3 regions of the Shewanella mesophila genome follow, and region 3 is predicted to be linked to each of the others. Evidence: predicted binding sites of a transcription regulator. Region 3 holds the regulator's gene; each other region holds the start of a gene.
The links. The regulator FliA, encoded in region 3, starts transcription of late flagellar genes. The targets are predictions, from matches to a motif close to CTAAAGNTNNNNNNNNNNNNGCCGATA.

Region 1 (3,097 bases), 520 kb from region 3:
AGATGAGTCATCACTCAGAAAACGCAATAACACTGATACTGACTTACCTAACTACCAATACTTTTCAACCGTAATTTGCCCTGGTGCCCGGCGTAAGTTCTTAACTAATCCGCGATCAAGCAATAGCTGGTTCAGCTCCTTAATCATTTCTGGATGACCACATATCATCACCTGAGCATCTTCGGCAGTAAGCTTAACCCCAGTTTGAGCTTCTATCACACCAGTTAGCATACCTTGCGTAATACGCATATTAATAGCCCCTTCATAAGGTTCCCTAGTCACAGAAGTTACCAACTCAAACTGCCCTGGATATTGAGACTTATATGATTCAAACTCTTCTATATAAGCAAGATCATCGGCATATCTGACACCATATACCAAAATGACCTTATCAAAGCGCCCCCAAGGTTGTGGCGTTCTCATCATAGAAATAAAGGGGCCGACAGCCGTACCTGTGGCAAAGAACCATAAATGGCGTCCCTGATTGGGCAATTCGTCGAGGGTCATAAAACCTGCAGCTTTAGTCGAAATATCAACAGTATCGCCGACATTTAAAGCTTGAAGGTTTGGAGATAGTACTCCTCCCTCAACATTAATCGCCAGCACTTCAACTAAATCACTCGATGGGGCATTAACCAATGAATAAGCACGAGCAACACGTTTACCTTCTATGTGCTGCGACAATTTAATAAATTGCCCCGCAATAAAATCGCCAATATCTGCAGATAGCCTCAAAGTAAACAGCTCATCATTCCAATCAATACGCTCAACTACTTTAGCCTCCCCCCACATATATCCACCTCATAAGTTGATTTTTAGCCGAGAACATCTCCATCATTGAGGTAATTGAACTCAGAGTCAAGACAACAAAATCCCCCTGTCATTAGGGGGATTTATGGTTACAACCTGACAAATATATTCTTACTCAGATTCTTTATCTGTAGTAAAGCTGTCTCTAAAGGCCTGTAAACCTTCTTGCACTAAACCGTAGGTTTTATCGACACCGTCAGCAATATCTCCTTCGAGCACTTTAAGGCCAGACAAAATATCTTTTGCTTCATCAAAGCCCTGATCGATCGCACCACCAATAATGTCCATAAAAGAGTTAAGCTGCTCATCAAATGACATACCCCGATTTTGTTCTTGATGAATTGCAAAAAATTGAGTCGCGAAACTCACGATACGCTCGGCAGTGGCTTCAGGAGAAGTATCAACACCCTGCTCAGCAGCGGTTTCGATAGCACGATCCCCCATCGTAGGCGCTAACTCTTCATTTATTGCCTCAATAGCGGCTTTATATAGCAAGCGCATAGGCTCATTGCCTGAACTCAAATTAACGTCTTGTTGAGCAGCTAAGATCGCTGAATTCATCAACTGCTTACTTGCCGCTAGTGCAGTCTTGTTTTTGGCAACTTCAGACACCTGCTGCCCATGATTAGATGTGGTTTCCGATTTTTGACGAGCAACCTCTGATACAGCTCCACCGTGATTCTGAATTTCCATAGCACCCTCTCTCAACAATAAACGATCGCTTAACCTCAATTATCGGCCATTTTTCACACAACTTTAGGTGAAAACGTGAAATCCATCACAATTGTTTCGGATTTGCCCCCAAATTAAGGTATGCTGTGACCATTGCCATCGCAATGAAGCTACAAATATGAGACTGATTGGTATTCTTATTATCGCGGCAACCTTAAGCTATGTCGCGACGTCCACCGCACAAGACTCTGTAACAAAGACAGTTATCCTAGTCAGACACGCCGAAAAAACGATAGGTCAGAAAGATCCAAGCCTAACAGCAATGGGGCGAATTAGAGCTAAGCAGCTTGTTACAACGTTAGCCAAAACGGAACTAACGCTGGCAATAAGCACACAGTTTGCACGAACAAAAGAAACCTTGATACCGATAACTGATGCGCAAAAAATCCCCTTATTGATGATTCCGGCGACAAAAGATATTAATCGGCATATTGAACAGATCGTAGAAAAAGTGAAACAACATGATGGCAATATTATCGTTGCGGGACATTCAAATACGATTCCACTGATCATAGCATCGTTAGGCGGGCCAAAAATACCAATGTTATCTGAGGACGAATATGACAAATTATTCATTCTGTCTATTCCCCAAAGTGGTGCAGTGAGCTTGATCCAAACCCAATACGGTGCAAGTTCAAGCAAAAATAGTAAGTAACTAGATATTAATCTAGATAGCCCTAGATTTATCGGCTAAACTTGATTACATTAGCAATACATGGAATAGGGGCTAGTACCCCGACGTTAACATAAGGAGAACAACTGGTGAGTGATGCATTTTTTGGATCGGACAATAAAAGTAAACCCTTATCGGTAAGTTGCCAAAACTGCGACCGATTGACCGTAATCGAAGGTGAAACGATCTGCTTTAAAGGCGGTGAAATCATTCGCCTAACCCCTTATGAGCCAAACAACACTAAGTTAAGTCTACTTTGTGATGGCTGGAGGCTAATTAACACCTCCAAATCAGCTTAAGGGCTGACCATGCCAACGAAATCCTGCGAAGATATCTTTGGCTCTCTGGTTACACCTTCTATTGATGTGTCATAAGCTATCTTTGACAAAGTAAGCCCTCTGGTCGTTACCCTTAAGTAGGATGTTAATTGCGCATATACCAACATAAGCTCTTCTTGTTCTAACCCTCGCTTTTTTAACGTTGCCATAATCGCTAACCAGTCTGTATCAACGGTACAATGCTGACCTTCGATGCTCGCATGTATTGGTATGTTTTTCATCGAAATACTCTCGTTACAGTTCACTTTTCAGTTATTATCCAGTTTTAACCTGAACAAGAGCTTAATTAACCAACATTAACAAAGAATAAGAAAGCATTAATGCTGGTTTTGGACAGTCCATAGCTTATGGTAAAAACCGCCAGCTTTTAACAAACTATGGTGATCTCCTCGCTCAACAATCATCCCCTGGCTTAACACTAGAATTTGATCGGCGTCGACTACCGTAGATAAACGATGGGCAATCACTAAACTTGTGTGGCCCATAGCCATCTCCTTTAATGCTTTAAGTATCGCCTGCTCAGAATGGCTGTCGAGTGAAGAAG
Region 2 (3,097 bases), 1.6 Mb from region 3:
CTTTCTTCGCGCCAAGGGAAAGGATGAATCCCACCTTTTTGGCGTATGGTGTGCATTCGATCTCGGCGACCCGTTAAAATTTTATGGGGATAAGCTTGATGGCCCACATCCCAAATCAAACGGTCGAAAGGTGTGTTGTAGACATAATGCAAGGCGACCGTTAGCTCTACCGTGCCAAGGCCCGATGCGAAATGACCACTCGAGATGCCTACCGATTGCAGTAGATAACTTCTGAGTTCATCAGCAAGTTTTGGGAGCACGCCTTGAGGAAGCTGTCTTAGCTCATCGGGAGTGTTTGCCTGCGCTAGCACAGGGTATTTCGTTATATCCAAACTCATAGCGAGATTCTTTGGCTCTTTATTATACTCTTCGCTCTATGATAAAACGGGCGAATTCGGCAATTAACTGGCTATTGTATGGTAATTTAGCCAGCGCTGATAGGGCATCGTCGATCAAACTTTTAGCAGTCTCTTGTGCACCTTCTAATCCAAGCAGTTTAGGATAGGTACTTTTATTTGATTCACAGTCAGAACCTTGAGGTTTACCTAGCTCTTCGGTGCTGGCAATAATATCGAGTACATCATCTTGCACTTGGAAGGCTAGGCCGACAGCGTCAGCAAAGTCTAACAGGAGAGCACGCTCTATATCTGTGACGCCTGCGGCAATGATAGGTAATTCAACCGCGCAGCGAATTAGTGCCCCAGTCTTTAATTTATGTAGACGCTTTAATGTATCTAAATCTATTGGTTTATTGGTGGCGTTAAGATCCATCGCTTGGCCACCACACATCCCATGGTAACCAGAAGCGTTAGCCAGTGAACGTACCATTAACAGCTGTTGTGTCGGTGATAGCGCCGTTGTTTCTTGGCTAATAATCTCAAATGCTAAGGTTTGTAATGCATCGCCAGCTAAAATTGCCGTGGCTTCGTCAAAGGCGATATGTACGGTTGGTTTACCGCGGCGCAGTGCATCATCATCCATTGCGGGGAGGTCATCATGAATTAATGAATAAGCATGAATACATTCTACTGCGGCTGCGCAACTGTCGAGATGTTCCGGTGGCACATTAAGCATCTCGCCTACGGCATAAACCAAAAAAGGCCTAATTCGCTTGCCACCGATTAAGGCGCCATGTTCCATTGCTGCTTTTAATTTCGGTTCGGTATCGTCTTGAGCATCGATAGATAGACGCAGCAGATTATCGACCCGCTGCTGATATAGGGTTATCGCTTCGGTTAGCAATTATTCGCCCTCTGCTATGTAGGGTTGCAAACTTGGTTGATCATGTTCTTGGGTAAGAATAGACACTTTCTGTTGGGCTTGTTCCAACTTACCTTGGCTATTTCTGACTAAGTTGATACCCCGCTCAAACTGTTTTAAGGCATCGTCGAGAGAAACATCGCCCCGCTCTAGATCGGCAACAATTTGCTCTAATTCCGATAATGATTGTTCAAATGTCAGATTTTCAGGTTTTTTAGCCACGGTAATATTCCCAAGAAATTAGCGACACACAAAGTATCTTAGTGAACTTCATGGGTCAAATTAGGGTGTCGTATATTTGTGCAATAGCACGATTTACGGAGGAATTTTTATAAAAATTTGAATTTGTAGCTAAACTTGCGTGTAAGCTGTCCGATAACAGAATTAGAACAATATTCAATTTTATCAGATATTATATCCTAAAGTGATACGTGCGGTTAGCGCTATGAAGGTCAATTAGACGACTTTATTTTGCTCAACTTTAGGTACAAACCCTATCTTTAAGGGGGATTTGGGGTAAGATCATCAAAACCCTATCTTTGATGTTTTAGAGCTGATTAAAACGTAGACATCCTAGTCGATGTTTTAGAAACAGCCAATACAATAAATAAGGAACAGTTGTGGATTTAGCGACCCTGATAGGCCTCATTGGTGCATTTGCTTTTATTATTGGAGCTATGGTTAGTAGCGGCGGTATCGCCATTTTCATTGATGTGCCCTCAGTGCTTATCGTTATGATAGGTTCTTTATTTGTGGTCATGATGAAATATAACCTTAAACAGTTTCTTGGTGCGGTGAAAATTGCAGCCAAAGCGTTTATGTTCAAAATCGACAAACCCGATGTGTTAATAGAACAGTCTGTCACTATGGCCGATGCTGCGCGTAAAGGGGGCTTTCTCGCATTAGAAGAAGCTGAAATTAGCAATAGCTTTATGCAAAAAGCCGTGGATATGTTGGTTGATGGACATGACGGTGATGTTGTTCGTGAGGCATTAGAAAAAGATATCTCCTTGACTGAAGAGCGCCATAAAATAGGTATTGGTATTTTTCGTGCGCTAGGTGATGTCGCACCCGCTATGGGGATGATAGGTACGCTTGTTGGCTTAGTGGCTATGTTATCGAATATGGATGATCCTAAATCAATCGGACCATCGATGGCGGTGGCGCTGTTAACTACTCTTTATGGCGCAGTCATTGCTAACATGGTTGCTATTCCTATTGCCGATAAATTGACTTTACGTATGGGAGAAGAGATGCTCAACCGTAATCTGATCATGGATGCGGTGCTTGCGATTCAAGACGGTCAAAATCCTCGAGTTATTGAAGGATTCTTGAAGAATTATCTTTCAGAAAAACAACGTCAGATAGATACAACGGACGGAGAATAGCCTGATGGCTAAGAAGGTCAAATGTGATTGTCCACCAGCAGGAGCGCCAATGTGGTTGGCGACCTTTGCCGATCTGATGTCGCTACTGATGTGTTTCTTTGTTCTGCTGCTCGCATTCTCTGAAATGGACGTGATGAAATTCAAGCAAATTGCCGGTTCGATGAAATATGCATTTGGTGTACAGAATAAAGTAGAGGTGAAAGATATTCCTAAGGGGACATCGGTTATCGCACTCGAGTTTCGTCCCGGTAAGCCAGAACCAACGCCAATTGAGATCATTAATCAGCAAACTAACGAGATGACCGAGCCTACTATTGAAGTTCAGGCCGGTGAAGATGACAGCGCCGGTGGAGTCCAGCAACAACGTGGCGAGCAAAGAGGTGGTGAGGCGTCATCGACAGCGCAAGAGCAAGCCGATGCCGAAGCGCAGTCTCAATCACAACAGCAAC
Region 3 (3,097 bases):
AACGAAAAAGTAAAAGTAATCGCCGTGACCGGTGGTAAAGGTGGCGTAGGTAAAACTAGCGTATCCATTAACACCGCGGTTTCGTTGGCAGAGAAAGGCAAGCGTGTGCTTGTGCTTGATGCTGACCTTGGATTGGCGAACGTTGACGTGATGTTGGGCCTTAGGGCCGAACGTAATCTGTCCCATGTGCTTTCCGGTGATGCAGATCTCGATGATATTATCGTGAGAGGCCCTAAAGGTATAGGTATCATTCCTGCTACTTCTGGTACTCAGGCTATGGTCGAGTTAACCGCGGCGCAACACGCTGGTCTTATTCGTGCTTTTAGCGAGATGAGGACACAATTTGATATCTTAGTGGTTGATACTGCGGCCGGGATTTCAGATATGGTGCTTAGCTTTTCGCGTGCCGCACAGGATGTGTTAATTGTTGTGTGCGATGAGCCCACGTCGATCACAGATGCCTATGCGCTAATTAAGATTTTAAGTCGTGAACATGGTGTATTTAGATTTAAAATTGTTGCTAATATGGTTAGAAGTTTACGCGAAGGAATGGAGTTATTTGCTAAACTTAGCAAAGTAACGGATCGCTTCCTCGATGTTGCTTTAGAGTTGGTAGCAACGATTCCATTTGATGAAAATCTTCGTAAATCCGTTCGTAAACAAAAATTGATTGTAGAAGCATTTCCTAAATCGCCTGCATCAATTGCATATCACGGATTAGCTAATAAAATCATTAGTTGGCCCGTACCACAACAGCCTGGTGGGCACTTGGAGTTCTTTGTTGAACGTCTAGTGCAACGTCCTGAATATCAAGAGGATCGTGCGAGTGAGTAAAGCCGCTGCGTATACTTGTTTAGATAATAAGACGTCTATCGTTGAACAGTATGCACCGTTGGTTAAAAGGATTGCTCACCATTTATTAGCTCGTTTGCCAGCTTCCGTTCAATTAGATGATCTAATTCAAGCCGGTATGATGGGATTGTTAGAGGCGTCAACCAAATTTGATGGCAGTAAGGGGGCGAAGTTTGAAACCTTTGCTGGCATTAGAATTAGAGGCTCAATGCTTGATGAAATACGGCGCGGAGACTGGGTTCCCCGCTCTGTTCATCGCAATCAAAGACGAGTCGCTCAGGTGATTGATGAGCTAGAACAAGAGCTAGGACGAGATGCAAAAGATAATGAAATTGCAGATCGACTTGATATGTCGCTCGATGAGTACCATCATATTCTTAATGATGTATCAGTTGGAAAAGTAGTTGGAATTGAAGATCTTGGTGTATCGGTCGATGTCGTTAGCCAAGATGATGGACATCAGGATGATGCTTTTGAGGCGTTAGCTGAAGATCAATTTCATGCCGCCTTAGTTGAAGCCATCAAATTATTACCAGAAAGAGATGGTTTAGTTTTGTCGTTATATTATGACGAAGCGTTAAATTTAAAAGAGATTGGTGCCGTTCTTGATGTTAGTGAGTCTCGTGTTAGCCAGATACTTAGTCAGGCAATGCTTAGACTGAAAGCTAAACTTAAGCACTGGACCAAAATATAACGATTACATGAGCAATATAAAAGCAGCTCCGCGGAGGAAACCTTGGACAAGAATATGAAGATTCTCGTCGTTGACGATTTTTCAACAATGAGGCGTATCATCAAGAACTTGTTAAGAGACTTGGGTTTTAACAACACTCAGGAAGCAGATGATGGTTCGACGGCATTGCCTATGCTACAAAAAGGTGATTTTGACTTTGTCGTTACCGATTGGAATATGCCCGGTATGCAAGGGATTGATTTGTTGAAGGCGATTCGTGCCGACGATGAGCTTAAGCATATTCCGGTATTGATGGTAACTGCGGAAGCAAAAAGGGAACAGATCATTGCAGCGGCTCAGGCCGGTGTTAATGGTTACGTGGTGAAGCCTTTTACTGCTGCGACATTGAAAGAGAAGTTAGACAAAATTTTCGAACGACTCGGTTAATCAAGGTTTAGCTATGCAGGCAGATACTTCAGGGCTGATCAGTTTGGCGCAGGCTAAGCAACTCGTTGAGTTGCTCGAAGCCAATGAACAAGCGCAAGCTGATGAGATAATTAGAGAGATTGCCAGTCCAATTCAAAAAGAGCTGTTTGACGAAGTGGGACGTTTAACGCGTCAACTTCACAGCGCTATTGTGGACTTTCAGGTAGATGGTCGTTTGGTTGAGCTCGCAAATAGTGAGATTCCAGATGCAAAAGAACGTCTAAATTATGTTATCGACATGACTGAGCAAGCCGCCAATAAGACCATGGACGCTGTTGAAGAGTCTCTGCCTCTTGCCGATGCCTTAACGTCGAATGTAAAAGCCGTTAAGCCGTCTTGGGAGCGATTAATGAAGCGAGATATAGAGCTCCATGAATTCAAAACCCTTTGTCATGATGTGCAGCAATTTATTGAGCGTAGTGAATCTGATTCAAATCGCTTAAGAGAATTGTTAAATAACATATTATTAGCACAGGATTTCCAAGATCTTACAGGGCAGATGATTCGTCGAGTGATTGAATTGGTGCGCGAAGTTGAGAGTAATTTAGTCTCTATGTTAACGGTATTTGGTGAGCAACCCGCATCAGAGAAGCCGATTAATGAAAACAAAAGCGTAGAAGCAGAAGGTCCTATTATGAACGCAGAATTGCGTGATGATGTCGTGACGGGACAAGATGAAGTCGATGACTTATTGTCGAGTCTGGGTTTCTAAGTAGGAGTCATATTAATGTCCTTTGATGTTGATGAAGAGATACTGCAGGACTTTTTGATTGAGGCGGGTGAAATACTCGAACTCTTATCTGAACAACTTGTTATGCTGGAAAATAATCCAGATGATACAGAATTGCTCAATGCTATTTTTCGTGGATTTCATACGGTTAAGGGAGGGGCTGGATTTTTAAGTCTTAGCCCTATGGTTGATGTATGTCATGAGGCAGAGAATACCTTTGACCTTTTGCGTACTGGTAAGCGAAGCGTTAATGCCGAGCTGATGGACATCATTCTTCAAGCCGTTGATTCTATCAATTCAATGTTTGCAGAAACGCAAGCAGGTCAGCAGCAAAGCCCCGCTGATGAGGATTTACT

Region 1: a site for FliA is predicted at 1,544-1,570, ahead of K0I73_RS14840 (DUF5610 domain-containing protein). Genes of this name have one in related genera too.
Region 2: a site for FliA is predicted at 1,612-1,638, ahead of pomA (flagellar motor protein PomA). Genes of this name have one in related genera too.

Annotation. Positions count from the first base shown of each region.
Region 1 is NZ_CP080421.1:3,335,065-3,338,161, forward strand. Features, by position in the region: gene K0I73_RS14835 (ferredoxin--NADP reductase) at 52-792, opposite strand; gene K0I73_RS14840 (DUF5610 domain-containing protein) at 922-1,503, opposite strand; gene K0I73_RS14845 (histidine phosphatase family protein) at 1,661-2,197, shown strand; gene K0I73_RS14850 (ABCB family ABC transporter ATP-binding protein/permease) at 2,871-3,097, opposite strand, start outside.
Region 2 is NZ_CP080421.1:1,239,713-1,242,809, forward strand. Features, by position in the region: gene dxs (1-deoxy-D-xylulose-5-phosphate synthase) at 1-338, opposite strand, end outside; gene ispA ((2E,6E)-farnesyl diphosphate synthase) at 361-1,242, opposite strand; gene xseB (exodeoxyribonuclease VII small subunit) at 1,243-1,482, opposite strand; gene pomA (flagellar motor protein PomA) at 1,881-2,648, shown strand; gene K0I73_RS05560 (flagellar motor protein MotB) at 2,653-3,097, shown strand, end outside.
Region 3 is NZ_CP080421.1:2,814,623-2,817,719, reverse strand. Features, by position in the region: gene K0I73_RS12440 (MinD/ParA family protein) at 1-834, shown strand, start outside; gene K0I73_RS12435 (RNA polymerase sigma factor FliA) at 827-1,546, shown strand; gene cheY (chemotaxis response regulator CheY) at 1,589-1,972, shown strand; gene K0I73_RS12425 (protein phosphatase CheZ) at 1,986-2,723, shown strand; gene K0I73_RS12420 (chemotaxis protein CheA) at 2,739-3,097, shown strand, end outside.